Regions from separate parts of the Streptococcus sp. A69 genome, predicted to be linked through region 2. Evidence: predicted binding sites of a transcription regulator. Region 2 holds the regulator's gene; each other region holds the start of a gene.

Region 1 (10,598 bases), on a different contig from region 2:
GGGAGGGTCGTCAGCTCATGGATATGACCTGTGTGGAAAATGTTGCTTTGGCCATTCGCTTGGCACTAGAGACCCCTCAAGCTAGTGGCGAAGTTTATAATATTACCAATGGGGAACCAAGAGCCTTTAAGGATTTGATAGAAGAAACCTTGAGAGGGTTGGGCTATCCAATAACATACAGAAAAGTGCCAGCTACTCTTCTTTCAGTTATTGCTACTAGTTTAGAGTTTCTGTATAAGGTCTTGAAACTCAAAGGTGAACCGCCTCTGACACGCTATACCTATTATCTGCTCCGTTATAGTCAGACGCTGGACATCAGCAAGGCGGAGCGAGACTTGGGTTATTGCCCTCGAATCAGTATTTCGGAAGGGATTGACCAGTATGTCAAAGATTATCGAAAGCATTGATTATTTCCCAGCAGGCTACTGTACCAGCTACACAGGTTTGCTATTTAAGGGAGTCAAGAATCAAAAGATGACCTTTCCAGCAGGTGTTTTTCTTATCAAACACAGGGACAAGGGCTATCTCCTCTATGACACAGGCTATCATTACGATATTAAGACCCATCTTCGCTATGGTTTCTATCGGCTAGGAACGCCCGTTCAAATGACGGAGAAGGACCAGATTTCACGTTTGCTGGAAGCGAAGGGAATCAAACCAGAAGAAATTAACTATGTTCTTCTATCACACCTACATCCAGATCATCTGGGAGGAGCTAGTTTCTTTCCTCATGCAACCTTTATCTTGACAAAAGAAGTATATGAAGTCTACCAAAAACCCAAGTTGAAAGACTTGATTTTCAAGGAGTTTTTACCAGCTTCTTTTGAGAAAAATCTAACCATTATCAGAGCTGACCAGCAAGTTTCAACTTTTCCCTATCGTCCGATTTGTGATCTTTTCGGAGATGGCAGTATCCTAGTAGCCTCTGTTGATGGGCATGCTAGGGGGCAAGCTTGTCTGTACCTTCCAGATTTTAATCTCCTCATTGCAGCAGACCTCTGTTGGGGAATTGATCTCTTGCCTTACACCAAGCAGATGCACCTGCTTCCTTCCCTGGTGCAGGATAATAAGACCGACTATATCAGGGGGACAGAGTTTCTGGAGGAAGTCTTAAAAGCCGGTATTGAGGTAGTTGTTAGCCATGATCCTGTAGAAAGGATAGAGTCAATCTTACATGAAAAAAATAACCTTTCTTAAAACCTTTATCCAAACTCGTTGGCTTCATCATTTCAAATCTCGAGAAGCTGTAGAAAACTATCAGAAAAAGCAATTAGCCAACTATATGGACTTTTTAAAGCGAGAGTCTCCCTACTTTAAAAATGGGGTTCCTAGCAACTTTGACCATATGGACAAGGCTTTTATGATGGAACATTTTAATGAGCTCAACACCCAAGGAGTGGATAGAGATGAAGCCTTATCCTTGGCTATTGAAAGCGAGAAGACCCGTGATTTCACTGAACTTAAAGGGGAAGTGGCCGTCGGTCTATCTTCAGGGACATCTGGACATCGGGGGCTCTTTATCACAACAGAGAAAGAGCGCAGTATGTGGGCTGCGGCTATCTTAGCCAAGATGTTGCCCAAGGGCCAGCTGTTTTGCCACCGCATCGCCTTTTTCCTGAGAGCCGATAATGAACTCTATCAGACCATCAATACAGCGCTCATTCGTCTAGAGTACTTTGATATTTTTAAAAATACGGATGACCATATCGGCCGTCTCAATAGCTACCAACCGACCATAGTGGTGGCGCCTGCCTCTATGCTGCTCGAGTTGAGCAAACGACTAAAGGCTGGAGAGTTAGCCATTCATCCACAAAAAATCGTTTCGGTGGCAGAAATTTTGGAAGATAAGGATAGGGAACGCATCGCAGAAGCCTTTTCTCTATCCATTATTGACCAGGTTTATCAGGCAACTGAAGGTTTTCTAGCATGTACTTGCTCAGCTGGCAATCTGCATCTCAACGAAGACATTATCTATGTGGAAAAGCAGTATCTGGATGATCGCCGTTTTTATCCAATCATTACGGACTTTAAACGAAGCAGTCAGCCTGTTTATCGCTACCAGCTCAATGATATCTTGGTTGAAAATCCGGAGCCCTGTCCATGTGGCTCCTGCTATACACGGATTGACAAGGTCGAAGGACGCTCTGACGACATCTTCTATTTCGATGGACTGGATGGGGGTCAAGTGACCATCTATCCTGACTTTATCAGACGGTGCATACTCTTTGTGGAGAATGTAGGGGATTACCAAGTCAAGCAACATTCTGAGAAGTTAGTGGAAGTTTGCCTAAGCCAACGAGATGAGGCAGTGGAAGCATCTATTCTAGCCCAGTTTCAACTCCTGGCCCAGCAAAAGCAGTTTGCGGTTCCTCAAATCCAATTTTCAGATTATCACTGGGATACTAGCCGTAAACTCAAACGAATCCAACGTTTATGAAAGGATAATAAACAATGACAGAAGTAAAAAGACATGTAGAAATCGCTGGTTATGGTGTTTGCCTTCCCAAGCATACCGTCCAATTCAAAGACCAGACTCGTTATCGTGTAGTTGAAAATGAAGAAACGCAACTTGACTTGGCAGAAGGAGCTATCCAGCGTGCACTTGAAAAGGCAAATTTGAAGATTGAAGATATCGATTGCCTTGTATCAGCTAGTGCAGTTGGAGTTCAGCCTATTCCTTGTACGGCTGCCTTGATTCATGAGCGCGTGGCAAAAGGACTCTCTATTCCAGCTATGGATATCAATACGACCTGTACCAGCTTTATTTCTGCCCTATCGACCATGTCCCACTTGATTGAGGCGGGTGAATACAATCGTGTCTTGATTGTATCCAGTGAGGTTGGAAGTTTAGGGCTCAATCCCAAGCAAAAAGAAAGTTTTGAACTCTTTAGTGATGGGGCGGCAGCCTTTATTTTCCAAAAAAGCCATCAGGAAAAAGGGGTCATTGCTAGTCTCCAACGTACTTGGTCAGAAGGAGCTCACGATACGGAAATTTGTGGAGGTCTGACTTCTTTTCAACCAAAAGAGTACTCTGAAGCGACTAAGACCAACTATATGTTTGATATGAAGGGAAAGAAAATCCTCCTCTTGTCAGCTCGTAAAATCCCAGTCATGTTTGAAGAGTTTCAAGAAAAGACCCAGCTAGCCTTGGCAGACGTGGACTATATCATTCCTCACCAAGCAAGTCGTGCTCTTCCTTTGGTTATGGAAAAGCTAGGTGTGGCTGAGAATCAATACCTCAATCTCGTCACGGACTATGGAAATATGGTGTCAGTCTCTGTGCCATTTGGCTTGGCCTATTCATTGGACCATGGATTGGTTAAAGAAGGAGATACCGTCTACCTTATGGGAACTGCAGCAGGTATGACAGTCAATATGTTGGCTCTCAAACTGTAATACACATCTGAAAATGGAAGGGCAAGAGTAAAAGGTTGCTATCTACCCCTGAACTGAGGTATACTAGTAGAAAGATTAGTTTATTAAGCAGTTAAGGAGAATGTTAGAAAAGGAAGGGGATGTATGACAGCTAGAAAAATGCAGCTACTCATGTCCAAGTATGGTTTTAGTATTACTATCATGTTGGCAGAGTTGTTTATCATCTTTGGTTTATTTCTCTATCTAGGGCAGATGGCTCCGATTCTCTGGATTATCCTTGTCATTTTAGTAAGCTTAGCGACCATTGTATCGATTGTTAATCGATCTATGAATCCTGAGAGTAAGGTAACATGGTTGTTAGTAGCCTTTGTGCCAGTTTTTGGCCCTTTGCTCTATATCATGTTTGGAGAGCGCCGTTTATCTAAAAAAGAATTGAAGCAGCTAAAGCAGCTCCAATCAATGGTTTACCGAGAGGACAATAGCAGGGCTCTCCGTTTGGAGTTAAAAGAACAAGACAAGTCGGCTTACGGGGTTATCAAATCTCTCCTCAGTATGGACACGAATGCTGATGTCTATGATCGAACGGATACACAATTTTTTGCATCTGGGGAAAGTATGTGGCATCAGATGCTAGAGGATCTCAAGAAAGCTGAGAAGTTTATCTTTCTCGAATACTATATCATCGAAGAAGGTTTGATGTGGAATAGTATTTTGGAGATTTTGGAAGAAAAGGCAGCTCAAGGAGTAGAAGTTAAGCTTCTTTATGACGATATTGGATGCATGGCAACCTTACCTGGGGATTATACCATCCAGCTTCGTAGCCGAGGGATTGAAGCCCATAAATTTAACAAGGTGATTCCACGCTTGACCGTTGCCTATAACAACCGTGACCACCGTAAAATCATGGTTATTGATGGTCAAATTGCCTATACAGGTGGTGTCAATCTGGCAGATGAGTATATCAACCATATCGAACGCTTTGGTTATTGGAAAGATAGCGGTATTCGCCTAGATGGATCAGCGGTCAAGGCCTTTACTAGACTCTTTTTATCAACCTGGTATATCAACCGTGGAGAAATTAGCGACTTTGACCAATACCATCTCGAAAATCAACCAAAAGATGGGATGGGGCTCTGTATTCCCTACAGTAGCGGTCCCAAACCCATATACCGAGCCCAGGTTGGAAAAACGGTCTATCAAAATCTTATCAATCAAGCTACAGATTACGTCTACATCACGACTCCCTATCTGATCGCCGACTACGATCTAACTGAAAGTATCAAAAATGCAGCTCTGAGAGGGGTAGATGTGCGAATTGTGACGCCGTGTATCCCAGATAAGAAGGTTATTCAGTTAGTTACTCGAGGAGCCTACCCAGACTTGCTATCTGCGGGGGTTCGTATTTATGAGTATAGCCCGGGATTCCTTCATAGCAAGCAAATGCTTGTTGATGGAGAGGCGGCTACTGTGGGAACCATCAATTTTGACTATCGGAGTTTGCTTCACCACTATGAAAATGCCGTCTTGCTTTATAGAACGCAGTCCATCATCGATATTGAAAGGGACTTTGAAGAGATTTTTAAAGTTTCTCAAGAAATTTATCCCCACACCATCAAAACAAGCTGGTATCAAAGCCTGATCAAGGAAATTGTCCAGTTGTTTGCACCTATGCTCTAACTATCCATCAAGATCTAGCCCAAGGCTGGATCTTTTTTGTCTTCTTACGAATAGATAGGTAAAGGAGAAAAACATGCTTAATCTAGAAGATGACGATTTCATTAGAGAGTATAGAGACTGTCGATTCCACCGTTTTCGTGAAATCGAACGCTTTGCGATATTGGATAAGAAATTCAGCAAATATCAATCCCAAGCTGACATTCCTGTAAGATTTTGATATACTAAAACAGATAAACTTAGAGGAGAAATTGAATGAATGTATATGGGAAAATAGATGAGAAACAAGAAGAATCTCATTACCAAGACTGGTCCGTTCCAGAAAAGCGAGAAGGAGCTCCGATTCCCTTTTTTAGTATCATGCTTTGGAGTTTAGTGGCCACAGCCATTTCGGTTGTCCTGCCTTTTGTTTTTGGTTTAGTCAGTCCGCAACAAACTCAGGATCTCTATACCAGGTGGGCTTTACATCAAAATGGTCAAATGTATACAGATTACTTTGGAACGAATGGATTGCTCTATTACTTGCTAACCTATCTTTCTCTAGGAAGTGTTCTGCTTGCTTTGGTTGAGTGGTTGGCCTTGTTTGGAGCAGGTGTTTTTCTTTTTAAATCTGCAGATGCTCTTACTAGTCAAGCAGAAGAAGCCAAGAAGCTGGTATTTGTATTCTATTTGTTAGTGGCAGGACTCGCTTTTGGTGGTGGCTATGCTCTCTTGCTAGCCTTGCCTTTCCTATTTTATTCATTGAGCATTGTTACGAACTATTTGGCTTATCCAAATGACGACAAAGGATTTGTAAGAGTAGGGATGAGCCTTGCTCTCGCTTTCTTCCTTGCACCGCTTCCTACAACCTTGTTTGCGGCTGTACTGGCTCTGGGTATCATTGGCTTTAATCTAGGCAAAGGCCGCTTTGTTCACGGATTATATCAGTTCTTTGCGTCAGCCTTAGGATTCTCACTCTTATTCTATCCTTTAGGCTACTATACAGTGTGGACAGGTAGTTTTGGGGATGCCATTAGCCAGACCTTATATCCAGTAAATACTCTTAGCCTTTTCTCAAATTCGCATTTACTTGAAAATGCAGCCTTCTACGGCTTACTTGCCATTGGGCTAGGTTCCCTTAGTTTGCTCTTTACTGGCTTATTCCAGTCAAAACCAGCCAAGCAATATGCCTTATCGATTGCTGCTAGCTTGGGATTGTTGGTTTCTTTGGGAATCTTGATTCTCTCCAAAGAACCTATCCACGGTACTCGTCTTGTGGTGCTAATTCCTTTCTTGGTCTTGCTCCTTCTGACAGGAATCAAGGAAGATGTTTCTGAGGGAGGGAGTCGTCGTAGAAGAAGACGTGAGAAACAAACTTCTTTCCTTAAAGGAAATTTCTATCTACCACTGATTGCCCTTGCCTACCTCATTGTTCTTCCTATTGTGAGTCGCTACCTTTCGCACCCAGCGACTTATCAGGAGAGAGAACGTCTTGCCAGCGTGGTCAAACAACAAACGAGTTCTGAGGATCGTGTCTATGCTTGGGATGATCGTCCAGATTTCTACCGTACAAGTGAACGCTTGGCGCCGACTTCTCTATCAACTCCAACACTTTATACTGCAAGCGATGAAAATAAAACCAAACTGATGAATGACCTGAAAGAGAATCAACCGAAGATGATTGTGGTCAATCAAAAAGTTGCCTTGTGGTCAGATGTAGAGAGCTGGCTCAGTGAAAACTATGAGCTTGTTCAGACAGATACTAGCGAGTTTAAGCTTTATAAATTCAAATAACAAAAATCAATATCTTGTGGAATTTTAAAAATTTTAGTATTTTTAACACAAGATATTGATTTTTATTTTTAGAGTGGTATAATACTGAATATAAACTATTTAACAATATTTTAGAAAAGAGCATGGATATGATTGTATTAGAAGAAAAGCTTGCAACCGTTCCCACCTTGTTCGTTGAAAAACGAGATGGTAGACGTGTAGTATTTGATGTAGACAAGATTGACAAGGCTCTCCACAAGGCGGCAGAAAAAGTTATGGACGTTACGCCTCTAGTAGAAAAACGCCTAAATGGTCTAGTTGAAAGAATCGTTACCGAAATTCACAGTCGTTTCCCTAAAGGTGTGAAGATTTATGAGATTCAGAATATCGTAGAACATGAACTTCTTGAAGCCAAAGAATATGCCTTGGCTGAAGAGTATATCACCTATCGGACACAGAGGGATTTTGAGCGCTCAAAAGCGACAGATATCAACTTTAGCATTCATAAACTTCTCAATAAAGATCAAGCGGTTGTCAATGAAAATGCCAATAAAGACAGCGATGTCTTTAATACTCAACGTGATTTGACAGCAGGGATTGTGGGGAAATCAATCGGATTGCAAATGCTTCCTAAGCACGTAGCCAATGCTCACCAGAAAGGGGATATCCACTATCATGACTTGGACTACAGCCCCTACACTCCGATGACTAACTGCTGTTTGATTGATTTTAAAGGGATGTTGGAAAATGGTTTTAAGATTGGGAATGCAGAGGTAGAGAGTCCCAAGTCTATCCAGACTGCGACAGCTCAGATTTCACAAATCATCGCCAACGTTGCTTCTAGCCAATACGGGGGCTGTTCAGCTGACCGTATTGATGAAGTCTTGGCACCTTATGCAGAGAAGAATTACCAAAAGCACCTCAAAGATGCGGAAGAATGGGTCTTGCCTGAAAAACGGGATGATTATGCTTGGAAGAAAACCCAAAAAGATATCTATGATGCCATGCAATCTCTTGAGTATGAAATCAACACCCTCTTCACTTCAAATGGACAAACACCTTTTACTTCACTAGGTTTTGGTCTAGGAACTAGTCGTTTTGAACGGGAAATTCAAAAAGCTATCTTGACCATTCGTATCAAGGGTCTTGGCTCAGAACACCGCACAGCCATCTTCCCTAAACTCATCTTTACGCTTAAAAGAGGCCTTAACTTGGAAGAAGGGACTCCAAACTATGACATCAAACAGTTGGCCCTCGAGTGTGCAACCAAACGGATGTACCCGGATGTCTTATCCTATGATAAGATTATCGAGTTGACTGGTTCTTTCAAGGTACCTATGGGCTGCCGTTCTTTCCTCCAAGGCTGGAAAGATGAAAATGGTGTTGAGGTCAATTCTGGTCGGATGAATCTAGGTGTTGTGACGGTCAACCTTCCTCGCATTGCTCTTGAGTCTGAGGGCGACATGAATAAGTTCTGGGAAATCTTCAACGAGCGGATGAATATCGCAGAAGATGCTCTAGTTTACCGTGTTGAACGGACCAAGGAAGCAATGCCAGCAAACGCCCCTATTCTCTATCAGTACGGGGCCTTCGGACGCCGTCTTGGAAAAGACGAGAGCGTTGATCAGCTCTTTAAGAATCGTCGTGCGACAGTTTCGCTGGGCTACATTGGTTTGTACGAGGTAGCGACAGTCTTCTTTGGCAATAGCTGGGAAAGCAATCCAGAAGCCAAGGAATTCACGCTGGATATCATTCGCGATATGAAACGTCGGGTAGAAGAGTGGTCTGACCAATATGGCTATCATTTCTCTATCTACTCAACACCGTCTGAAAGCTTGACAGATCGCTTCTGTCGCTTGGATACAGAAAAGTTCGGTTCTATTCCTGATATTACAGACAAGGAATACTACACCAACTCGTTCCACTACGATGTTCGTAAAAATCCAACACCGTTTGAAAAATTGGACTTTGAGAAGGCTTATCCAGAAGCAGGTGCAACAGGTGGTTTCATCCACTACTGTGAGTATCCAGTTCTCCAACAAAATCCAAAAGCCTTGGAAGCTGTCTGGGACTACGCCTATGATCGTGTAGGGTATCTAGGGACCAATACTCCGATTGACCATTGTTACAAGTGTGACTTTGAAGGGGATTTTGAACCAACTGAAAGAGGATTTGCTTGTCCGAACTGTGGCAATAGTGACCCTAAAACAGTAGACGTTGTCAAACGGACGTGTGGTTATCTGGGCAATCCTCAGGCTCGTCCGATGGTCAACGGGCGCCATAAGGAAATCGCTGCGCGTGTGAAACATATGAATGGTTCAACCATTAAGACACCTGGACATAAAGTAACAAACTAGAAAGAGACGGAATGGGGAAATACCAATTGGATGATAAGGGACGCGCTCAAGTGACTCGTTATCATGAAAAACATTCTAAAGGTGGGACGGGCAAAAAAGAACGCTTGCTCAATCTTAGAGAACAGTTTTTAAACAAGAACAAGAAAAAAGAAAAGTGAGAGTCCGCTCTCGCTTTTCTCTTAATTGGAGGTGAAAATGATACTACGCAGGCCAACATTGGCAGATAAAGAAACAGTTTTAGAGATGATGGCAGAGTTTGAACAGACTCAATCAGCCCACGATGGTGGGTTTTGGAACGCCAACAATTTTGTTTATGAAGAGTGGCTAGAAGATAATCTTCAAGCGGAAGCGGGACTCAATATTCCTGAAAACTGGGTTCCTGCTATCCAGCTGGTTAGTTTTGACGTAGCAGGCCAGGCTCTTGGCTTTCTCAACCTTCGTCTCCGATTAAATGACTACTTACTAGAAAATGGGGGCCATATTGGCTACTCCATTCGTCCATCTGAAAGAGGCAAAGGTTATGCGAAAGAATCACTCAGACAAGGCCTGCAAGTTGCCAAGGAAAAGAACATCAAAAAAGCGCTTGTGACCTGTAGTGCGGAAAACCCAGCTAGTAGAGCGGTGATTGTGGCAAATGATGGGGCGTTTGAGGGTGTTCGCAATGGCGTAGAACGTTACTGGATAGATTTGGAGTAGAAGGATGACATGGAATACACCAAAACCAGGTGAATGGAAAAGTGAGGAACTTAGTAAAGGGCGAATCATTGACTACAAGGCCTTTAACTTTGTGGATGGAGAAGGCGTGCGCAACTCCCTCTATGTCGCAGGCTGTATGTTCCACTGCGAGGGGTGCTATAATGTTGCGACTTGGTCTTTCAACGCAGGCATTCCCTATACGCCAGAGTTAGAAGAACAGATCATGGAAGACCTTGCCCAGCCCTATGTTCAAGGCTTGACCTTGCTAGGAGGAGAGCCCTTTCTTAATACGGGCATTCTCTTACCACTCGTTAAACGCATTCGAAAGGAATTGCCAGACAAAGACATCTGGTCATGGACCGGCTACACTTGGGAGGAAATGATGCTGGAGACTCCAGATAAACTGGAACTCTTATCATTGATTGACATCCTTGTCGATGGACGGTATGACAAAAGCAAGCGCAATCTTATGCTCCAGTTTCGAGGGTCTTCTAATCAACGAATTATCGATGTGCAAAAATCCCTCAAAAGTGGTCAAGTAGTGATTTGGGACAAGCTCAATGACGGAAAAGAAAGCTATGAACAGGTGAAGAGAGAATGAAGAAAAAAGACTTAATAGACCAACTGGTCTCAGAGATCGAAACTGGAAAAGTCAAAACACTGGGGATCTACGGTCACGGAGCGTCAGGTAAGTCTACCTTTGCTCAAGAATTGTTTCAAGCCCTAGATGCTGAAAAAGTAAAC
Region 2 (10,598 bases):
ATTTTGATTTTTACAAAGAAAGTACATTTTCATTACAAATAGATTACAAAAATTAGGAAATTGACTGAATTTTGATGACAGATTTTGTCCCCGATTTGACAAGCCTTTTTACTCCTTTGATAGAAAAAAGAAGACCTCATAGCCTTCTTTTAGTTTATTTTTGTGTGAAAACAAATATAGCTTACTTGCGTTTTCTCGCGATCAAGTGAATCGGGGTTCCCTCAAAAACAAAGGCCTTGCGGATTTGATTTTCCAAGAAGCGCAGGTAAGAGAAGTGCATGAGTTCTTCTTCGTTAACAAAGATGACAAAGGTTGGTGGCTTGGTTGCCACTTGAGTCGCATAGAAGATTTTGAGGCGTTTTCCTTTGTCTGTCGGTGTTGGATTGATAGCAATGGCATCCATAATGACATCGTTCAAGACCGCTGATGGGATACGGGTGTTTTGACTTTCGCTGATTTGCTTGATCATTTCAGGCAATTTGTGGAGACGTTGCTTGGTCAGAGCAGAGACAAAGACAATCGGAGCATAAGGCAGGTATTGGAACTGCTCACGGATATCTTCTTCCCATTTCTTCATGGTGTGATTGTCTTTTTCAAGGGTATCCCACTTGTTGACCACGATGATCATTCCTTTACCCGCTTCATGGGCAAAACCTGCGATACGTTTGTCGTACTCACGAATACCTTCCTCGGCATTGAGGACCATCAAGACCACGTCAGAACGGTCAATGGCACGCATGGCACGCATGACAGAGTATTTCTCCGTATTTTCATAGACTTTACCAGACTTACGCATACCAGCTGTATCAATCATGGTAAACTCTTGTCCATCCGTATCTGTAAAGTGGGTATCAATGGCATCACGCGTTGTCCCAGCTACTGGACTAGCAATCACGCGGTCTTCTCCCAAAATAGCGTTGATCAAACTTGATTTTCCAACATTAGGACGGCCAATCAAGCTAAATTTAATCACGTCTGGATTTTCTTCTTCAACCTCATTTGGTAGATTTTCCACGATGGCATCGAGCACATCCCCTGTTCCGATACCGTGGACAGACGAAATTGGCAACGGTTCGCCCAATCCCAGAGCATAGAAATCATAGATGTCATTTCGCATCTCAGGATTGTCAACCTTGTTAACAGCAAGGATCACAGGCTTATGGGTTTTATAGAGTTTGCGAGCTACGTACTCGTCCGCATCTGTAATCCCTTCTTTACCAGACACCACAAAAACGATGACATCTGCTTCCTCCATGGCAATTTCTGCCTGGTGTTTGATTTGCTCCATGAAAGGAGCATCGACGTCGTCAATCCCTCCAGTATCAATCATACTGAAAGAACGGTTGAGCCACTCACCCGTTGCATAGATACGGTCACGTGTCACACCCTCGACATCTTCTACGATTGAGATTCGCTCACCAGCGATTCGGTTAAATAGGGTTGATTTCCCAACATTGGGACGTCCTACAATGGCAACAGTTGGTAAGGCCATGTTTTCTCACTTTCTACAATAACTTTTTCTGTTCTAGATTCTTCCGAGTTGAACTAGGTTCGGCTTGGCCAAACTGCTCTGCCAAACGCTGACTCCAAGATGTTGTCGCACGCGCACCAGCATAGTCTGCCTGTACTTGGTCATAGTCCAAAATCGCTTCAACTGGCTGTTCTTGGTATTCTTCTTCAAATACCACTTGCTTCAAAGGCAGTCTTGGTTTGACATCATGTTGTTGATCTGGTACGCCAAGGGCAATCCCAAAAACAGGGTAGGTATAGTCAGGCAGGTTAAAAAGCGCTGCCACTTCTTCCGACTTGTAACGAACCAAACCGATAATAACCCCACCGTAACCTAGACTCTCCGCCGCAAGCAAGGTATTTTGCCCAGCAAGCGCCGCGTCCACAGACGTGATGAGGAGACCTTCCACTCCTTGGGGTTGGAAAGTGTCCGTATGAAGGCTGGCTCCCTTTTCAGCTCGGTTTAAGTCACCAACAAAAAGTAGGAAAGCAGCTGACTGGCGAATGGCTTCCTGAGGAACCAGTTCATATAGGGCATCTTTCTTCTCTTGACTGCGCACAAGAATCACAGAGTAGGATTGAAAATTTTTCCAAGATGACGCCATTTGTCCAGCAGTCAAAATCTCTTCCAAGTCCGCCTGAGGAATTTCTTGCTCCTTAAAGCGACGAACTGAAGTATGAGCTTTCATCAGTTTAATGGTTTCTGTCATCGGCGATTTTCTCCTTCTAGTCTTGTCTCCTCAGCCAAATAACGGATTCGCTCCATAACCCGTCTAGCTTCCCAAGTCTCATCATTTCCATTCTTTCCTTTGGCAAAATGTTTTTCCAAATCTTGGAAATTAAAGTTGGAAGTAAAGAAGGTCGGCAAATCTTCCTGCATACGATACTGGAGAATAACTTGGAGAATCTCATCACGCACCCAAGGGGTCGACTGTTCTGCACCAATATCATCCAAGACCAGAACTTCAGCTAACTTGATGTCATCCACCAAGGTCTTCACAGATCCTTCACCGATGGCATTTTTCACATCAATGACAAAGCTTGGATAGTGGAGAATGGTCGTTGAGGCCCCTCGCTTTTCAGATAGGTCGTGAGCTAAGGCTGCCATCATGAAACTCTTTCCAACACCAAAATCTCCGTAAAGATAGAGGCCTTTTCGAATGCTTGGGTAAAGGTCAACAAAGGAATAGAGTCTCTCAAAAATCGGTAAACGTCCTAGATCATCCAGGTCAATCTGAGCCAACTTCGCTTTCTTGAGACTTGCTGGTAGATTGATCAACTTGAGACGATTCTTAATCGCAGCCTCTTTTTCTGCTGCGATTAGTTCTGGTGTTTCTTCATAAGACACATCCGCATAACCGTGATTCATGACCAAGATAGGCTTATAGCCACGCGCAATATAGTCCGCATCCCCACGAAGAAACTTGTCCCGTTCTGTGATATATTGATTGAACTTGGAGATGCTACGATTTAACTCCTCTTGACTGAGGGATTCTTTCTGGATAAAAGCCGCCACATCTGGGTCTTTCATAATCTGCTGGACTAGGTCCTGATACTGAAAACGACTTGTCTGACGTTTGATAACGTCACCCACACTTTCCATCTAGTCTCCTCCTTCTTCTAATCGGGCTAACATTTCTTGTTTTTTGCGTTCTAGTTCCAGACGAGTCTCCTCACTGGTTTGATTCTTGTATTCTGGATTACTCCACTTGGGAACATTTGTCTTAGTCGAGCTAGTTTTCGATTTCTGGTCTTCTTGCCCTTTTTGCTGACGCTCTCGAATCCGAAGCACAGCTTCTTCTGCTGTCCGAATTTTTTGATAAGCATAGTCATTGGCGACCTTCATGGCATATTTCTCATTGACATTTGCCGAATCAACCTTGTTAAAGGTTAGAAGTAAGACGATATTGATGACTTCATCCAACAAGCCTAAAGACGCCATCTGGTGAAGGAGTTCTCTTTCACTTTGGGTGATGTTCCCCTTACGCGTTTGCTTGATTTCCGCTAAAAAGTGCAGGGGAGTTTTATTTTTTGCTTCCCTGATAATGGTCATTTCTTTGGGGCTAAAGTCAGAAGATGCTGGTTTTTGTGCTATCTTTTCACGCATGCGTTTGACTGAAATAACCTGAGCTACTGCTGTCGCCTTGGCTAATTGATAAGTTTCAAACCAGGTCCATTTTTTTTCATCTGCGATGGCAAACAATTCCAAAACATCCGCCTGCTCGTCTTTAAAACGCAAACCATCTCGAGCCATCAGGCGCTGGAAATGTTCCAAATCAAAATCATTTTTTAACTTGCTTTTAGACTCGCTTGGTTTCACTTCTTCAGTCAGGGTTGGAAAGACTTGACTCAAAGAAACAGAGAGTGCTTCTCCCTCACTTGGAACCTGCTTCATAGCAGAAACAGCTGTATCCCCAATCTTTTTCTCTAATAATCTGCTATAGACAGAATGGCTTAGAAATTCTTGACTGGAGAGGGGAGAATGAAGCTGTAATTCATAGACATTCTCCTTCTGATAAAGGGTCAACAAATCCAAAGCAGATAAAATTTTAAAGGATTGGAGCAAGGTCGGCATGCCAAAGTTTAAGTGGTTGAGAATATGGGAAAAGAGGTGTTCTTTTTGCCCACCATCCCAAAAGGTAATGGTATATAGATAGAGGCTCAGTGCCTCCTGACCGATAATCGGGAGGTAGCACTGCACCAGAGAAGAGGTATCTTGCGACACCCGATTATTCTTTAGAAAAGAAAAACGGTCATTTGGTTTCATCTATTTTTCCTTTTTCTTTTTAGAGGACTGGGTGATTTGCTGGAGCAGGCTCTCCAACTCACTAACATCCTTAAAGCTACGGTAAACACTGGCAAAACGAACATAGGTAATCTCATCCAGCTCTGCCAATTCTTCCATGACTAAGGACCCAATGTATTCACTTTGGATCTCATTCTCACTGCGACTACGGAGTTTTTGCTCAATACGATTGACCACCATGTTGATTTCATCACTTGACACAGGACGCTTCTGGGCTGAGCGGATAATCCCATTAAAGATTTTATCTCTCGAAAATTGTTCTCGCGTACCGTCTTTTTTGACGACAACCAGCGTTCTTTCTTCTACTCGTTCATAGGTTGTAAAACGATGCTGACACTCGTCGCACTCACGTCTTCGACGGATGGTATTTCCTTCTTCGGCCTGTCGACTATCAACAACACTAGACTTGGTAGCCCCACATTTTGGACAACGCATGCATTTCCCTCCTTGTCGTTTTCTTTTCATTATACCATTTTTTGATCAATTCCCAAAACAATTCTTATTTTTACTTGACAAGTTTTTTGTTTTATTGTATTATTTAATTAGAACAACAAAGATAAAGAAAGGAGACTATGATGTCCTGGTCATTTGATAATACAAAACCCATTTATTTACAGATTATGGAAAAAATTAAACTACAGATTGTCTCCCATAAACTGGAACCCAACCAACAGCTCCCTACCGTAAGAGAACTGGCGAGCGAGGCTGGTGTCAATCCCAATACCATTCAGCGCGCCTTGTCTGACCTTGAACGTGAAGGATTCGTTTATAGCAAGCGAACAACTGGTCGTTTTGTCACCGAGGATTTGGACCTCATCGTTCAGTCCCGCAAACAACTTTCCGAGGAGCAACTGCAACACTTCGTCTCTTGCATGCTTCAATTTGGCTACAAAAAAGAAGAACTGCCAAATGTATTAAGCGACTATATTAAAGGAGTTTAAGACTATGACACTACTAGCACTTGAAAATGTATCAAAATCATATGGAGCAACTGCGGCACTTGACAATATCTCACTAGAGATCTCAGCTGGAAAGATTGTTGGACTCCTTGGACCAAACGGATCCGGGAAAACAACACTGATCAAACTGATCAATGGCCTCCTTCAACCAAATAAAGGACGTGTCCTCATTAACGGACAGGATCCAAGTCCTGCTACCAAGGCGATCGTCTCTTATCTACCAGATACGACTTATCTCAATGAACAGATGAAGGTCAAGGAAGCCCTGACTTACTTTAAAACCTTCTATCAGGATTTCAATCTTGAACGCGCCCAACATCTGCTTGCAGACCTTGGCATTGATGAAAATAGTCGCTTAAAGAAATTATCAAAAGGAAATAAGGAAAAGGTGCAACTGATTTTGGTTATGAGCCGTGAAGCCCGCCTCTACGTTCTGGACGAACCAATTGGAGGTGTGGATCCAGCTGCTCGTGATTATATCCTCAATACCATCATCAACAACTACTCACCAACCTCTACGGTGCTGATTTCAACCCACTTGATTTCAGATATTGAGCCAATCTTGGATGAGATTATCTTCCTCAAAGACGGGAAAGTCGTTCGCCAAGGAAATGTTGATGATATTCGTTACGAGTCAGGTGAATCAATTGACCAGCTCTTCCGCCAGGAATTTAAAGCCTAAGCAAAGGAGATTATTATGTTTTGGAATCTAGTTCGTTATGAATTTAAGAATGTCAATAAATGGTATTTAGCGCTCTATGGAGCTGTGCTTGCAATTTCAGTTTTAATTGGAACTTTTCTTGGTAGTCTTAGCCAGAGTTACAATTCTAACAATGCTGTTTATTTCATCTTCTTTTTGGTACTAGTCTTTGGAGGACTCAGCGTCACTCTTTGGATTGCAACAATCTTTTTAATCATCCGAAGATTCAAGGGGAGTGTTTATGACCGCCAAGGGTATTTGACCCTGACCTTGCCTGTCTCTGAGCACCAAATCATCATCGCAAAACTTTTAGGTGGTCTTGTCTGGTCCATCTTAAGCTATATCGTCTTTATCTTGAGTGTACTGATTATCTTCTTCTTAACACCGATAGAAAAAGACTTCACTTACCTCTATAACTTCATTTCCCCTTACCTCAGCTACGGTTGGCTCTATGCCCTGTCTCTTCTAGCAGGTTCGATTACATGGATCTTGTCCATTTACCTCGCAATCTCAATCGGGCAACTCTTTAATGAGTATCGAACAGCTATGGGAATTCTAGCCTATATCGTCATTGCCATCGTCATTGGTTATGTTTCTCTCTTTTTCCGAATTGAAAATAACTTTAACATGATGATTGGTACAGAAATTCTGCGCGATCTCTTTCTATCAGTTATCTACTATCTCGGTACTTATTACATCTTGAAAAACAAGGTTAATTTGCAATAAAAAATGCCCAGCTAGAAAGCTGGGTTTTTCTTTAACTCAATATCAAACTGGCTACGATGGGGCTGACAAAGACGTAGAGAATACCAGTGACACCGATAGCCAAGCCACCCATGGCTCCTGCTACCGATCCGTATCGAAAGGCGGTTCCCGTTCCGACAGCATGACCTGTTCCTCCAAGAGAAAGTCCCACAGCCACTGGGTCATCGATCTTCAACCATTTCAAAAGGGTTGGTCCGATCACACTGGTCAAAATGCCAGTGGCCACTACGACGACCAAGGTCACAGTCGTCAAACCTTGCAATTTTTCTGTAATCCCCACTGCCATAGCGGTTGTCACTGACTTGGGAAAGAGAGAAATAGCTAGGAAAAAGTCCATGCCAAATATTTTCGCTACTATGGCAGTAAAGCAAGTATTGACAACTACTGCTAACAGACTACCAAAGAGAATACTGCGAGCATGGTGCTTCATCAAGTGAAAACTCTTATAAAGCGGAATCCCTAAAGCCACTGTTGACGGAACAATCAAATTGTTCAGATAAACCCCACCTTGGTAGTAATCTTGGTAAGAAATCCCCGTCAGCTTTAGAAAAATGATAATGAAAACAGCCGACAAAAGCAAGGGCGTTGTCAATGGATGGGGAAAACGTCTGTAAATCAGCATCCCCACTAGATAAGCAAGGATAGACAGGGCAAGCCCAAACAGGGGATTGGAAACAAATTCACTCATTTGGCATCTCCTTTCTCATAATCTCCCTCAAATCGTCTCTTAATGAACTGAACTACCACGGCTATGAGGATAATATTGATGACAGCTGCAAAAAAGACAATCAAAACGATGGGCAGGAGATAGGGAGCAATCACATCAAACTTCTCCATTATTCCCACTGCTGGTGGCAAAAAGAGAATAGTCATATTGGCCAGCAAGAAATTCCCCACCATGTTGACATGTCTGGTTCTCAGCCACTTGAACTGTAAGGCTAGAAAGAGAATAATCAAACCGATAATACTGCCTGGGATGGGCAGATGAAAGAAACTAGAAATTCCCTCTCCGATAAGAGAAATCACAAAGAGAATCATTAATTGAACATATAATTTCATCCTAAACTCCACGAAATAGACTTCTTGCATACCAGTTTACTCTTTTTTCAGAAAATTTCAAGGAAATATCGCAATTCTTCTCTCTTGCAAGGATTAGTTAAAAGTAGTATAATCATTGCATGCGCAATCATCTTGTGTTGTAGAGACAGTCAGTAATGACTTTGTGATTTTACTTTGAAAAGAAAGGAGAAAGCAATGAGCTATTTGGAAAAGTGGTTTGATTTCAATCGTCGTCAGAAAGAAATTGAAGGTCTCTTGGAAGAGACCATTGCCCAGCAGAGTGACCAAAGTCTGACCTTGAAAGAGTTTTACCTGCTCTACTATCTGGACCTAGCTGATGAAAAATCTTTACGACAGATTGACCTGCCAGATAAACTCCATCTCAGCCCGAGCGCTGTTTCTCGAATGGTGGCACGATTAGAAGAGAAAAACTGTGGCTTGCTTAGTCGCAGATGTTGCGATCAGGATAGACGAGCAAGTTTTATCTGTCTGACTGACGAGGGACAAACCACCCTAGCTTACCTGCAAAAAGCCGTCGAAGAAAGACTGGAAATGAATCTTTATTTCATTTCTTAATCAGATTTTTTAAAAAAGTTGCGTGCGCAATCATTTTTCTTGACATTCTTTTTTACAAGGAGTAAAATAAAGTCATCATTAAACAAAGGAGTTATAAAATGATTGAAATTACCTATCTAGATGCCAGCAAGAATGAAAGAACTGTTACCTTCGATTCTTATGAAGACTTTGATCGTTCACAACAGGCTTGCCTTATCGGTATCGCAGACTACTACCCTGTCCAAAAATTAACTTACAACGGTCATGATTTGGACTACCATGGGACTTACGGAGATATCTTCTTCTATCTCAAGAAACAAGATTTAAGCCAATATAACTAAAAAAGGAGAAATACAATGGCAAAAGCAATTACAGATGCAACATTTGAACAAGAAACAAAAGACGGTTTGGTTTTGGTAGATTTCTGGGCAACTTGGTGTGGTCCATGTCGTATGCAAGGTCCAATCTTGGACAAATTGTCTGAGGAACTTTCAGAAGATGTCTTGAAAATCGTTAAAATGGATGTTGATGAAAATCCAAACACGGCTCGTGCTTTTGGAATCATGTCTATCCCAACCCTTCTCTTCAAAAAAGACGGCCAAGTGGTGAAACAAGTTGCAGGTGTTCATACTGCAGAACAAATCAAGGCCATCGTTGCTGAATTGAGCTAATCACACTAGAGACCAAGTGCTTCATTTGGTCTCTTTTTTCTTGCCCTTTGCCATTTTTCAAAAAATATGCTAGACTGTAGGTAGAATATTACGATGTTTGGGACATGCCATCGCTAAAAAAAACCTCTACTTGGTATTTTTTAGCTCCCCTCAAGGGAGCTTTTTGCGTGCTCTGAACATTTCCCATTTTAGAAGGAGTACTATGAAACGTCATTCAGCCTTGGTCGTCTTTAGCGGCGGTCAAGATTCCACAACCTGCCTCTTTTGGGCCAAAAAACACTATGAAACAGTCGAAGCCGTCACCTTTGCCTACGGCCAACGCCATCATCTCGAAATCCAAGTTGCTAGAGAAATCGCTAAGGAACAAGGAATTCGTCATCATGTATTATTTATAGACTCATACCATACGTGGTGGAAACAAGGTAAATCTTATTTATGTAGGCTTGTTGACGTATTAAATATTGGCCTTGTGGATGAAGTAATAATAGGTAAAGAAGTACTACAAAGATGGCCGGAATTGTTGAGTGAAATAATTCAAGATACTCCTAATTGAAAATTATAATTCTGACTTTTCCATTGATTTTACATTTTAATTTAAAATAAAAAGAGATAAGAATTTGAACTGCATCCCAAAAGTTAGACAAAAAATCTAACTTTTGGGGTGTTTTTTTTGTTACACTATATTTTACAATTTATCCAAAAAAGGTAGAGTTTGAATTGAAATACAGTGCAATATATTGCATTTGGCAAAAAGAAAAAACGCTTGAAATCAGCGTTTTTCTTATGTATTGATTCGTATTGAATGCTTACTTCACTTCTGTAAAAATTAACTTATACTCTTACAAAGCTTATTCTGATAGACTTTATAAGCGTCTGCGGAAAAAAGGTAGAGAAAAAGGTAGAGATTCATACAGTGTCTAGATTTTCCAAAAATACTTTATTAAACTTAAAACCTGGTTTGACACGGTTTGATTTCAAGTAATCTATAAATAACTTTACATCAAAATTTAGCAGACTAGTACTGCTTTTTTATTTCAAAAAAATTGAATAAATTTGTTTGGAATAGGGAAATTTATTATTCCTATAAAGAGCCATCTAAATATTTACTTAGCTGAGAATTTATAAAACTGGTTGCTACACTTTTAATTACTTCCAAAGTCATAGGTAGAGCATTTTCTTTGATATTAGTCTTAGTCCTATTCCACATAGTGTTTTCTCTTATTTTATCTAGAAAATCATGCCCCTCCCAAGTCAAAGCACCGACACTAAAAAATAGATTCCATCATTAGCATACGTTGGTTTATAACTTTTTATTAATCCTGCTTCAAACAACAAGTCGCAATGATAGGCTATTGTCTCTATATCATATCCGTCAATTTGTAAATTAGACAACCCAGTTGATCTATATTCATCCTCAATTTTAAAAAGTATCAAACGATATAAATCCATATCTCTCTTCATCTTAATAATCTCTACACAGTAACATATATTCATAGTGTACAACTTATTAATAGAAGGGTCAAGTGGTAAATCAGTGGATTTTATCCAAATATATACAGTTCTTTTTTCCGAAA
Region 3 (10,598 bases), 390 kb from region 2:
TCGTAGAATTTATCGGGTACTACAACACCAAGTGAAAGAGTCTTCACACGAACTTTTTCATCGGCATTTTCTTTCTTAGTGGAAAGGAAGGCGATGATATCTGGGTGAAAGACATTGAGGTAGACAACCCCAGCACCTTGACGTTGCCCCAATTGGTTAGAGTAAGAGAAGCTGTCCTCAAAAAGCTTCATAACTGGTACGACACCAGAAGCAGCACCTTCATAACCTTTGATAGGAGCTCCGGCTTCACGAAGGTTGCTGAGGGAAATTCCCACACCACCACCGATACGTGAAAGTTGAAGGGCTGAGTTGATAGAACGTCCGATAGAGTTCATGTCATCAGTTACTTGGATCAAGAAACAAGATACCAATTCCCCACGACGAGCACGACCTGCGTTCAAAAAGGAAGGAGTAGCTGGTTGGTAGCGTTGGTGGATGATTTCATTGGCAATATCAGTCGCAATCGCTTCATCCCCGTCAGCAAAATAAAGTGCATTAAAGAAGACACGGTCTTCCATGCTTTCAAGGTAATATTCACCGTCATTAGTCTTCAAGGCATATTGATTGTAAAACTTATAGGCTGCCATAAACGACTTGAATTGGAAGTTTTGGTCCTTGATAAATTGATGCAATTCTTCCAAAAACTCTGGACGGTATTTCTTGAGAAATACAGTTTCGATGTAGTTATGTTCAATAAGGTAGTTGATTTTATCAGTAATTGAATCAAAAACCATAGTGTTTGGAACTACATTTTCTTTAAAGAAAGCATCCAAGGCTTCCTTATCTTTATGAAGCATGATTTGTCCATTGACAGGACGGTTGATTTCGTTATTGAGACGGAAGTAAGTCACGTCTTCAAGATGTTTTAATCCCATAAAATTTTCCTTATCTAACCTGATTACAAAAGAAAGGCCTCTAAGTTAGCCCTAGAAGCAATTTCTTCTGGATGATGCACTAAAATTATGCTAACTGTTTTAGTTTTCCTGGTTGGAAACCTGAAAAGACCTCAGTTGGTGTTTGGATGACAGGAGCAGCGCTGAAACCAAGCTCTTTAACTTGATCGATGTACTCTGGTTGCTCATCGAGATTGATCTCACGATAAGCGACATTGTTGCTATCCAAGAAACGTTTAGTCATTTTACATTGTACACAGTTATTTTTAGAATAAACGGTTACCATTTTCGTAACTCCTCTTTCAAAATAGATTACTTTCTTAGTATATCAGAAAAAAAAACTTTGTCAAACTTTTTAAACTAAATCTTGTGCCAAAAAGTTACGGTTTTAAAATCAAAACACAAGATATAGTGTTTTCGAAAACATAAATTTTGATTTTCGTTGAACTGTCAAACTTTCTCAAAATAAAAAAACTACATACTGTATATTGGCAATATAAATAGAAGATTTTCAGCAAGTTATCAGAAAGGAAAACGAAGAAAATAGCAAAAATCGTAAGAACAGTAATAAGTATAGCTGAGATAATACTTTAACAAAATAGAAACTGTAATATTTACGAAAAAAGAAATTTTCTACACACGATGTCCCAATATTTGTATTAGAATATATAAAATATAACCAAAATGGAAATGACAGATTATGATGTATTCATAAAAATGGATCATTGGTTAATTTTATATAGGATACTTATGAGTTTCGTATCCTTTCATAAGGAGTATATAAATACAATGTTTGAAAAAGTTCATTTTATGTGATACACTATCTGTGATTATAAGATTAAAAAATGGATATCTGGATACTTTTGTTTGATAGAGAATGTTATCAGATTATAATTAGATTAAATAAATGAAAGAACACAGAATTAGGAGGCGCGTGGTGAAAGAAAATGATGTTATTTTAAAACGGCAATCAACTCAAATATTTTTTAAGAATGGTGATACGGATTTTTTCTTTAATTGGTTGTTAGGAATCGGTGAAATTTTTGGTTTCTCTCATGGAGAGCTTTATTATCTTGCTCAAAGATTGGGGAACTCACCAAAGCCTGATGACTGGAAAAATGTATTTTTATCGCATGTAAACTACCTTGAACAAGAAGCAAGTAATTCAGGGTTGAGTGAACAAACAAAGGCGCAGTATTATCTTGCACAGACCTACTCACTTCGCTCGGCAATCCAATTTACCGATCCATTTTCTGAAGAGTATTTACCGACCGTTCGTCAAATGGAGAAGGTGTTTTCTAGTGCAATTCATTCACTAGGTGCACCGATTGAAAAATTAACTATTACCTATCAGGGTTCTTACTTGCCTGGTTATTATCTTCATAGCGGCGATAATTGCCCAACGCTAATCATGATTGGTGGAGGTGATACTTATCGCGAAGATTTATTTTACTTTGCAGGATATCCTGGATGGATACGAAATTATAATGTTTTAATGGTTGACCTTCCCGGTCAAGGGAGCAATCCTAGTAGAGGGCTGGTCTTTGATGTGGATGCCTCTATTCCAATTTCATTATGCATAGACTGGTTGGAAAATAGAAATCCTAAACTAAATGATTTAGCCATTTATGGTGTCAGCGGAGGGGGATATTTTACCGCACAAGCTGTTGAAAAGGATCCAAGAATTCATGCTTGGATTGCTAGTACCCCTATTTACGACGTTGCAGAACTTTTCAGAAAAGAATTTGGATCAAGTTTGAAAGCACCTAGTTGGTTAATAAATGCCATTTTAAAATTCGCTGGAAATTTGAATGAATCAGCAAATTTGAATCTTAAAAAGTATGCATGGCAGTTTGGTACTTCTGATTTTAAGAGTGCTATTGATGATGTATTTAACCATGCAAAGATTGTGGATTATCAAAAAATTCAATGCCCATGCCTGTTTATCATGGGAAAGGGTGAGGGTGCTGAACTGCAGCATCAAACCAAGGTGATTTATGAATCACTTAAATCTAAAAATCAGCAAACTAAACTTCAAGTATTTGAGGCGGAAAGTGGTGCGGACGCTCATTGCCAAGTCAATAATTTAAGGCTCTCCCATAATGTCGTTTTTGATTGGTTGGATACTTTATTTGAATGGAATCAATCAAAGTTTTAGTTCTACTTATACCACTTAGATATATCTACCTTTTTACTGTTAGGTGCTACAAGCTTATTTTACTTTAAGTAGCAAATTGGATAAATTCTCTACTGTTGATGGTAAGAGTAGGTTTTAGAATCTCAGTATTTGATGAAGCCTTTTCAAATAATAGATTTGCTGAGTTATATCAATTATGACTAAATAGTATTATTTTTTCATTGTTTACTAGGATTATCTTCTGATTGATATTAAGAAAAAATAGCTTTGATAATTGGAATTTTGAGGGTAATATTCTTTTAATAATTAGTGCCTAAATTTCCCATAGTACCTGTACGATAGAAAAAGAAGCAATTTCATTTTCAGTAAAAGTCCATAAAACACTTGAAAAATAATCTAGAAGGTGATATAATACAGTCTTGTAAGGGTTATCACATATAATCCAAAAAAGAAATAACTAAAGGAGAGTCAAACTATGGCTTCTAAAGATTTCCACGTAGTGGCAGAAACAGGTATTCACGCACGTCCAGCAACATTGTTGGTTCAAACAGCTAGCAAATTTGCTTCAGATATCACTCTTGAATACAAAGGTAAATCAGTAAACCTTAAATCTATCATGGGTGTTATGAGTCTTGGTGTTGGCCAAGGTGCTGACGTTACAATTTCAGCTGAAGGTGCAGATGCTGACGACGCAATCGCTGCTATCACTGAAACTATGGAAAAAGAAGGATTGGCATAAGGAAAATGACAGAAATGCTTAAAGGAATCGCAGCATCTGACGGTGTTGCAGTTGCAAAAGCATATCTACTCGTTCAACCGGATTTGTCATTTGAGACTATTACAGTCGAAGATACAAACGCAGAAGAAGCTCGCCTTGATGCCGCTCTAAAAGCATCACAAGACGAGCTTTCTGTTATTCGTGAGAAAGCAGTAGGTACGCTTGGTGAAGAAGCTGCTCAAGTTTTTGACGCTCACTTAATGGTTCTTGCTGACCCAGAAATGATCAGCCAAATCAAGGAGACAATCCGTGCGAAGAAAGTGAATGCAGAAGCAGGTCTGAAAGAAGTGACAGACATGTTTATCACTATCTTTGAAGGCATGGAAGACAACCCATACATGCAAGAACGTGCAGCGGATATCCGCGACGTGACAAAACGTGTATTGGCAAATCTCCTTGGTAAAAAATTGCCGAACCCAGCTTCTATCAATGAAGAAGTGATCGTGATTGCGCATGACTTGACTCCTTCAGATACAGCTCAATTGGACAAAAACTTTGTAAAAGCTTTTGTAACCAACATTGGTGGACGTACAAGCCACTCAGCTATCATGGCGCGTACACTTGAAATTGCGGCAGTATTGGGTACAAACAACATCACTGAAATTGTTAAAGATGGTGATATCCTTGCTGTTAACGGTATCACTGGTGAAGTGATTATCAACCCAACTGATGAGCAAGCGGCAGAATTCAAGGCTGCTGGTGAAGCTTATGCGAAGCAAAAAGCTGAATGGGCACTTTTGAAAGATGCTCAAACAGTGACTGCTGATGGTAAACACTTTGAATTGGCTGCTAATATCGGTACTCCAAAAGACGTTGAAGGTGTCAATGCCAACGGTGCCGAAGCTGTTGGTCTTTACCGTACAGAGTTCTTGTACATGGATTCTCAAGACTTCCCAACAGAAGACGAGCAGTATGAAGCTTACAAGGCTGTACTTGAAGGAATGAACGGTAAACCTGTTGTTGTTCGTACAATGGATATCGGTGGAGATAAGGAACTTCCTTACTTCGATATGCCTCACGAAATGAACCCATTCCTTGGATTCCGTGCCCTTCGTATCTCTATTTCTGAAACTGGAGATGCAATGTTCCGTACACAAATCCGTGCTCTTCTTCGTGCGTCTGTTCACGGTCAATTGCGTATCATGTTCCCAATGGTTGCGCTTTTGAAAGAATTCCGTGCAGCGAAAGCAGTCTTTGACGAAGAAAAAGCAAATCTTCTTGCTGAAGGTGTTGCAGTTGCGGATGATATCCAAGTTGGTATTATGATTGAGATCCCTGCAGCAGCCATGCTTGCAGACCAATTTGCAAAAGAAGTTGACTTCTTCTCAATTGGTACAAACGACTTGATCCAATACACAATGGCAGCAGACCGTATGAACGAACAAGTTTCATACCTTTACCAACCATACAACCCATCAATCCTACGCTTGATCAACAATGTGATCAAGGCAGCTCACGCTGAAGGTAAATGGGCTGGTATGTGTGGTGAGATGGCTGGTGACCAAAAAGCTGTTCCACTTCTTGTCGGAATGGGCTTGGATGAGTTCTCTATGTCAGCAACATCAGTCCTTCGTACACGTAGTTTGATGAAGAAATTGGATACTGCTAAGATGGAAGAGTACGCTAACCGTGCCCTTACAGAATGCTCAACAATGGAAGAAGTTCTTGAACTTCAAAAAGAATACGTTAATTTTGATTAATCGAAAAGTCCTTGCAACTCAGTTGCAGGGATTTTTTGTTTTTTTTAGTTGGGGAAATGAGAGTTAGACTTCATAGTTCGTATCTGAAATAATTATTAAAAAGTAAAAAAATAGTAAAAGTTACTTAACCGGTTCATAAAATCCTTGACAAGGTAGAAATTTTAGAGTAAACTGTTAACCAGTTAAGTAATAGAAAGGAGTTTCTGCAATTTAGAAATGAATTGCAACTAGAAATATCAAAAAGAAAGAGAGTTTCAATGAAAATTAATAAGAAATACCTTGCTTGTTCTGCGGCAGCCCTGATTTTAAGTGTTTGTTCTTACGAGTTGGGACTGTATCAAGCTAGAACGGTCAAGGAAAATAACCGTGTGTCTTATGTTGATGGAAAACAAACAGCGCAAAAAACGGAGGATCTCACTCCTGATGAGGTCAGTAAAAAAGAAGGCATCAATGCCGAACAAATCGTCATCAAGATAACTGACCAGGGATATGTCACTTCACACGGCGATCACTATCATTATTACAATGGTAAGGTTCCTTATGACGCTATCATCAGTGAAGAGTTGCTGATGAAGGATCCAAACTATACACTAAAAGATGAAGATATTGTTAGTGAAATCAAGGGTGGTTATGTTATCAAGGTGGACGGAAAATACTATGTCTACCTTAAGGATGCGGCCCATGCGGATAATGTCCGTACAAAAGAAGAAATTAATCGACAAAAACAAGAGCATAGTCAGCATCGTGAAGGAGGAACTTCAGCAAATGATGGTGCGGTAGCCTTGGCACGTTCACAAGGACGCTACACCACAGATGATGGTTACATCTTTAATGCCTCTGATATCATTGAAGATACAGGTGATGCTTACATTGTTCCTCATGGCGACCATTACCATTATATTCCTAAAAGTGAGTTATCAGCCAGCGAATTGGCTGCCGCAGAAGCCTTCCTATCTGGTAGAAGTGGTCAATCAAACACGCCTACTTATCGCCGTACCAATAACAACAGTGCTAGTTACGATGTAGATAGATGGACCCCATCCTATAATAATCAAGGTAGTGGCTATACGAACACGAATACGGCTAACAACGGTAGCGACGATAGCCAAGCAAGTCAAAGTGATGACATTGATAGTCTCTTGAAAGAACTTTATGCCTTGCCACTCAGCCAACGACATGTGGAATCTGATGGCCTCGTTTTCGACCCAGCACAGATTACAAGTCGAACAGCTAGAGGAGTTGCTGTGCCTCATGGGAATCATTACCATTTCATCCCTTATTCACAGATGTCTGAATTGGAAGAACGAATCGCTCGTATTATTCCTCTTCAGTACAGTTCGGACCATAGGGTGCCAGATTCAAGACCAGAACAACCAAGTCCACAACCGACTCCTCAACCAACTCCAAGCAATCCAATTGATGAAAAATTAGTTAAACAGGTGATTCGAAAAGTAGATGATGGTTATGTATTTGAGGAGAATGGAACATCTCGTTATATTCCTGCCAAGGAATTATCAGCTGAAACTACTGCAGCTATTGATAGTAAACTAGACAAGCAAGAAAGTTTGTCTCATAAGCTCGGAGCTAAGAAAACCAATCTCCCATCTGGTGATCGAGGATTTTACAATAAGGCTTATGATTTACTAGCAAGAATTCATCAGGACTTACTTGATAATAAAGGTCGACAAGTTGATTTTGAGGCTTTGGATAAACTGTTGGAACGTCTCAATGATGTCTCAAGTGATAAAGTCAAGTTAGTGGATGATATTCTTGCCTTCTTAGCACCGATTCGTCATCCAGAACGTTTAGGAAAACCAAATGCGCAACTTGCCTACACTGATGATGAGATTCAAGTAGCCAAGTTGGCGGGCAAGTATACAACAGAAGACGGTTATATCTTTGATCCTCGTGATATCACCAGTGATGAGGGGGATGCCTATGTAACTCCGCATATGACCCACAGTCATTGGATTAAGAAAGATAGTTTGTCTGAAGCTGAAAGAGCAGCAGCCAAGGCTTATGCTAAAGAGAAAGGTTTGACACCTCCTTCAACAGATCACCAAGGTTCAGGAAATACTGAGGCTAAGGGAGCAGAAGCTATCTACAATCGAGTAAAAGCAGCTAAGAAGGTGCCACTTGATCGTATGCCTTACAATCTCCAACATACTGTGGAAGTCAAAAATGGAAGTTTGATTATACCTCATTACGACCATTACCATAACATCAAATTTGAGTGGTTTGACGAAGGTCTTTATGAGGCTCCTAAGGGCTATACTTTAGAGGATCTCTTTGCGACTGTGAAGTACTATGTCGAACATCCAAACGAACGTCCGCATTCAGATAGTGGTTGGGGAAATGCAAGTGACCATGTTCAAAGAAACCAAAATGGTCAAGCTGATAACAATCATACGGAAAAACCATCAGTAGAGAAACCTCGGACAGAAAAACCTGAGGAAGAAAAACCTCGCGAAGAGAAACCTCAGAGTGAGAAACCAGAGTCTCCAAAACCAACTGAGGAGCCAGAAAAAGAATCGCCAGAGGAAACAGAAGAACCTCAGGTTGATACTGAAAAGGTTGAAGAAAAACTGAGAGAGGCTGAAGATTTACTTGGAAAAATCCAAGATCCAATTATCAAGTCTAATGCCAAAGAAACTCTCACGGGATTAAAGAATAACTTGCTATTTGGCGCCCAAGACAACAATACTATTATGGCAGAAGCTGAAAAATTATTGGCTTTGTTAAGGGAGAGTAAGTAGTCGTAGCAACATTTTCTAACTCCTAAAAACAGGATAGGAGAGCTAGAAAAGATAAAATCGAAAAATGAGAGCAGAATGTGAGTTCTAGTTCTCATTTTTTTCATGAAAATGTGCAAAATAACTTGACATATAATGTAAATAAAGATAAACTATTTACTAGTTAATTAAATGGTTAAATACTAGTTAAGGAGTAATGATGAAAAAAAGAACATTTCTATTATTAATGGCAGGTCTGTTGGTTCTTGTCTTAGGAGCATGTAGCCAAAAAGAAAAACAAGAAGCAAAAGGAATGAAGATTGTAACAAGTTTTTACCCAATCTATGCCATGGTCAAAGAGGTATCAGGTGACTTGAATGACGTACGGATGATTCAGTCAAGTAGTGGGATTCACTCCTTTGAACCGTCAGCAAATGACATTGCTGCCATTTATGATGCGGATGTTTTTGTCTACCATTCTCATACGCTCGAATCTTGGGCTGGAAGTCTAGATCCTAACTTGAAAAATTCAAAAGTTAAGGTTTTAGAAGCGTCTGAAGGGATGACCTTGGAGCGTGTACCAGGTTTGGAAGATGTAGAAGCTGGTGACGGTATTGATGAAAAAACACTTTACGACCCGCACACTTGGTTAGATCCTGAAAAAGCAGGCGAAGAAGCACAGATTATTGCGGACAAACTTTCAGAGGTTGATAGTGAGCACAAAGAAACTTACCAAAAAAATGCTCAAGCCTTTATCAAAAAAGCTCAGGAATTGACTAAGAAATTCCAGCCTATTTTTGAAAAAGCGAGTCAAAAGACCTTTGTTACGCAACACACAGCCTTTTCTTACATGGCTAAACGTTTTGGATTGAAACAACTTGGAATTGCTGGTATTTCTCCAGAACAAGAGCCGAGTCCGAGACAGTTGACAGAAATCCAAGAATTTGTAAAAACCTATAAGGTCAAAACCATCTTTACTGAGAGCAATGCTTCCTCTAAAGTTGCTGAAACCTTGATCAAATCAACAGGAGTTAGTCTGAAAACACTGAATCCTTTGGAAGCAGACCCCAAAAATGACAAAACTTACTTAGAAAATCTAGAAGAAAATATAAATGTTCTTGCAGAAGAATTGAAATGAGGAAATTATGAAAATTAAGAAAAAGTATCTTGCGGCGGGATCGGCTTTAGTCCTTTCCCTAAGTCTTTGCATCTATGCGCTGAATCAACACCAGGTAGAAGAAAAAAAAGATACAAATCGTGTATCTTATGTTGATGGTAAACAAGACTCTCAAAAAACAGAGACTCAGACACCAGATCAAGTTAGCAAAAAAGAAGATATTCAGGCAGAACAAATTGTCGTGAAAATTACAGATCAAGGTTATGTGACTTCACACGGTGATCATTTCCATTATTACAATGGGAAAGTTCCTTTTGATGCGATTTTCAGTGAAGAACTTTTGATGAAGGATCCAAACTACCAACTTAAGGATGGAGATATTGTCAATGAAGTCAAGGGAGGGTATATCATCAAGGTAGATGGAAAATATTATGTCTACCTGAAAGATGCAGCTCATGCTGATAATGTTCGAACTAAGGATGAAATCAACCGTCAAAAACAAGAACATGTCAAAGATAATGAGAAGGTCAACTCTAATGTTGCTGTAGCAAGGTCTCAGGGACGCTATACAACAGATGATGGTTATGTCTTTAACGCTTCAGATATCATTAAAGACACAGGTGATGGTTATATAGTACCACATGGTGGTCACTATCATTTCATTCCTAAGAGCGACTTGTCGGCAGGTGAATTAGCAGCTGCAAAAGCATATTTATCAGGGAATACTACAGCTCTCAGTCAACCTTTGTCAGTGACACCGAATAATGGTGTTACCGCAGCAGATGATGGTTATGTCTTTAATCCTAATGACATTGTCAGAGATACAGGTGATGCTTATATAGTAAGACATGGTGACCACTATCATTATATTCCTAAGTCATCTCTAAACAATCCTCCATCACACTCTAACACGGAAGAGGGAGGAAGTTCTTCTAGTTCTGTATTAAGTAATCCGTCACCACATGTCCACCACGAGGAAGAAGATGGTCATGGTTTCGATGCCAATCGAATTATAAGTGAAGATTCAGAAGGTTTTGTCATGACTCATGGCGACCACAATCATTACTTCTTTAAGAAAGATTTGACGGCAGAACAAATCAAGGCGGCACAAGATCATTTGAAAGGTGTAAGAACAGGAACACCAACTCCATCTCATGATGACGATCATGATGAAGATGCACATGGTCATCACCATGACGAACATGGTCATGATTTTGATGCCAATCGAATTATCAGTGAAG

The links. Region 2 encodes NrdR, which represses ribonucleotide reductase genes. Its sites were predicted from a motif close to ACACNATATATNGTGT; they were not measured.
Region 1: a site for NrdR is predicted at 6,868-6,883, ahead of nrdD (anaerobic ribonucleoside-triphosphate reductase). Genes of this name have one in related genera too.
Region 3: a site for NrdR is predicted at 1,293-1,308, ahead of nrdH (glutaredoxin-like protein NrdH). Genes of this name have one in related genera too.

The regions. Positions count from the first base shown of each region.
Region 1 covers NZ_JBZUJU010000002.1:154,171-164,768, forward strand. The annotation lists gene AC4ME5_RS04750 (NAD-dependent epimerase/dehydratase family protein) at 1-407, shown strand, start outside; gene AC4ME5_RS04755 (MBL fold metallo-hydrolase) at 382-1,197, shown strand; gene AC4ME5_RS04760 (F390 synthetase-related protein) at 1,175-2,437, shown strand; gene AC4ME5_RS04765 (3-oxoacyl-[acyl-carrier-protein] synthase III C-terminal domain-containing protein) at 2,452-3,396, shown strand; gene cls (cardiolipin synthase) at 3,520-5,052, shown strand; gene AC4ME5_RS04775 (damage-inducible protein CinA) at 5,305-6,822, shown strand; gene nrdD (anaerobic ribonucleoside-triphosphate reductase) at 6,951-9,158, shown strand; gene AC4ME5_RS04785 (hypothetical protein) at 9,170-9,316, shown strand; gene AC4ME5_RS04790 (GNAT family N-acetyltransferase) at 9,354-9,854, shown strand; gene nrdG (anaerobic ribonucleoside-triphosphate reductase activating protein) at 9,859-10,455, shown strand; gene AC4ME5_RS04800 (uridine kinase family protein) at 10,452-10,598, shown strand, end outside.
Region 2 covers NZ_JBZUJU010000001.1:687,551-698,148, forward strand. The annotation lists gene der (ribosome biogenesis GTPase Der) at 182-1,492, opposite strand; gene AC4ME5_RS03510 (NADPH-dependent oxidoreductase) at 1,506-2,219, opposite strand; gene dnaI (primosomal protein DnaI) at 2,216-3,112, opposite strand; gene AC4ME5_RS03520 (DnaD domain protein) at 3,113-4,276, opposite strand; gene nrdR (transcriptional regulator NrdR) at 4,277-4,750, opposite strand; gene AC4ME5_RS03530 (GntR family transcriptional regulator) at 4,891-5,256, shown strand; gene AC4ME5_RS03535 (ABC transporter ATP-binding protein) at 5,261-5,956, shown strand; gene AC4ME5_RS03540 (hypothetical protein) at 5,972-6,700, shown strand; gene AC4ME5_RS03545 (LrgB family protein) at 6,732-7,427, opposite strand; gene AC4ME5_RS03550 (CidA/LrgA family protein) at 7,424-7,798, opposite strand; gene AC4ME5_RS03555 (MarR family winged helix-turn-helix transcriptional regulator) at 7,994-8,374, shown strand; gene AC4ME5_RS03560 (DUF4649 family protein) at 8,473-8,694, shown strand; gene trxA (thioredoxin) at 8,710-9,024, shown strand; gene AC4ME5_RS03570 (DUF7687 domain-containing protein) at 9,227-9,577, shown strand; gene AC4ME5_RS03575 (DUF2513 domain-containing protein) at 10,106-10,279, opposite strand; gene AC4ME5_RS03580 (DUF2513 domain-containing protein) at 10,276-10,518, opposite strand.
Region 3 covers NZ_JBZUJU010000001.1:293,612-304,209, reverse strand. The annotation lists gene nrdE (class 1b ribonucleoside-diphosphate reductase subunit alpha) at 1-875, opposite strand, end outside; gene nrdH (glutaredoxin-like protein NrdH) at 961-1,179, opposite strand; gene AC4ME5_RS01585 (alpha/beta hydrolase family protein) at 1,831-3,051, shown strand; gene AC4ME5_RS01580 (phosphocarrier protein HPr) at 3,506-3,769, shown strand; gene ptsP (phosphoenolpyruvate--protein phosphotransferase) at 3,775-5,508, shown strand; gene AC4ME5_RS01570 (pneumococcal-type histidine triad protein) at 5,766-8,264, shown strand; gene AC4ME5_RS01565 (metal ABC transporter substrate-binding protein) at 8,461-9,378, shown strand; gene AC4ME5_RS01560 (pneumococcal-type histidine triad protein) at 9,386-10,598, shown strand, end outside.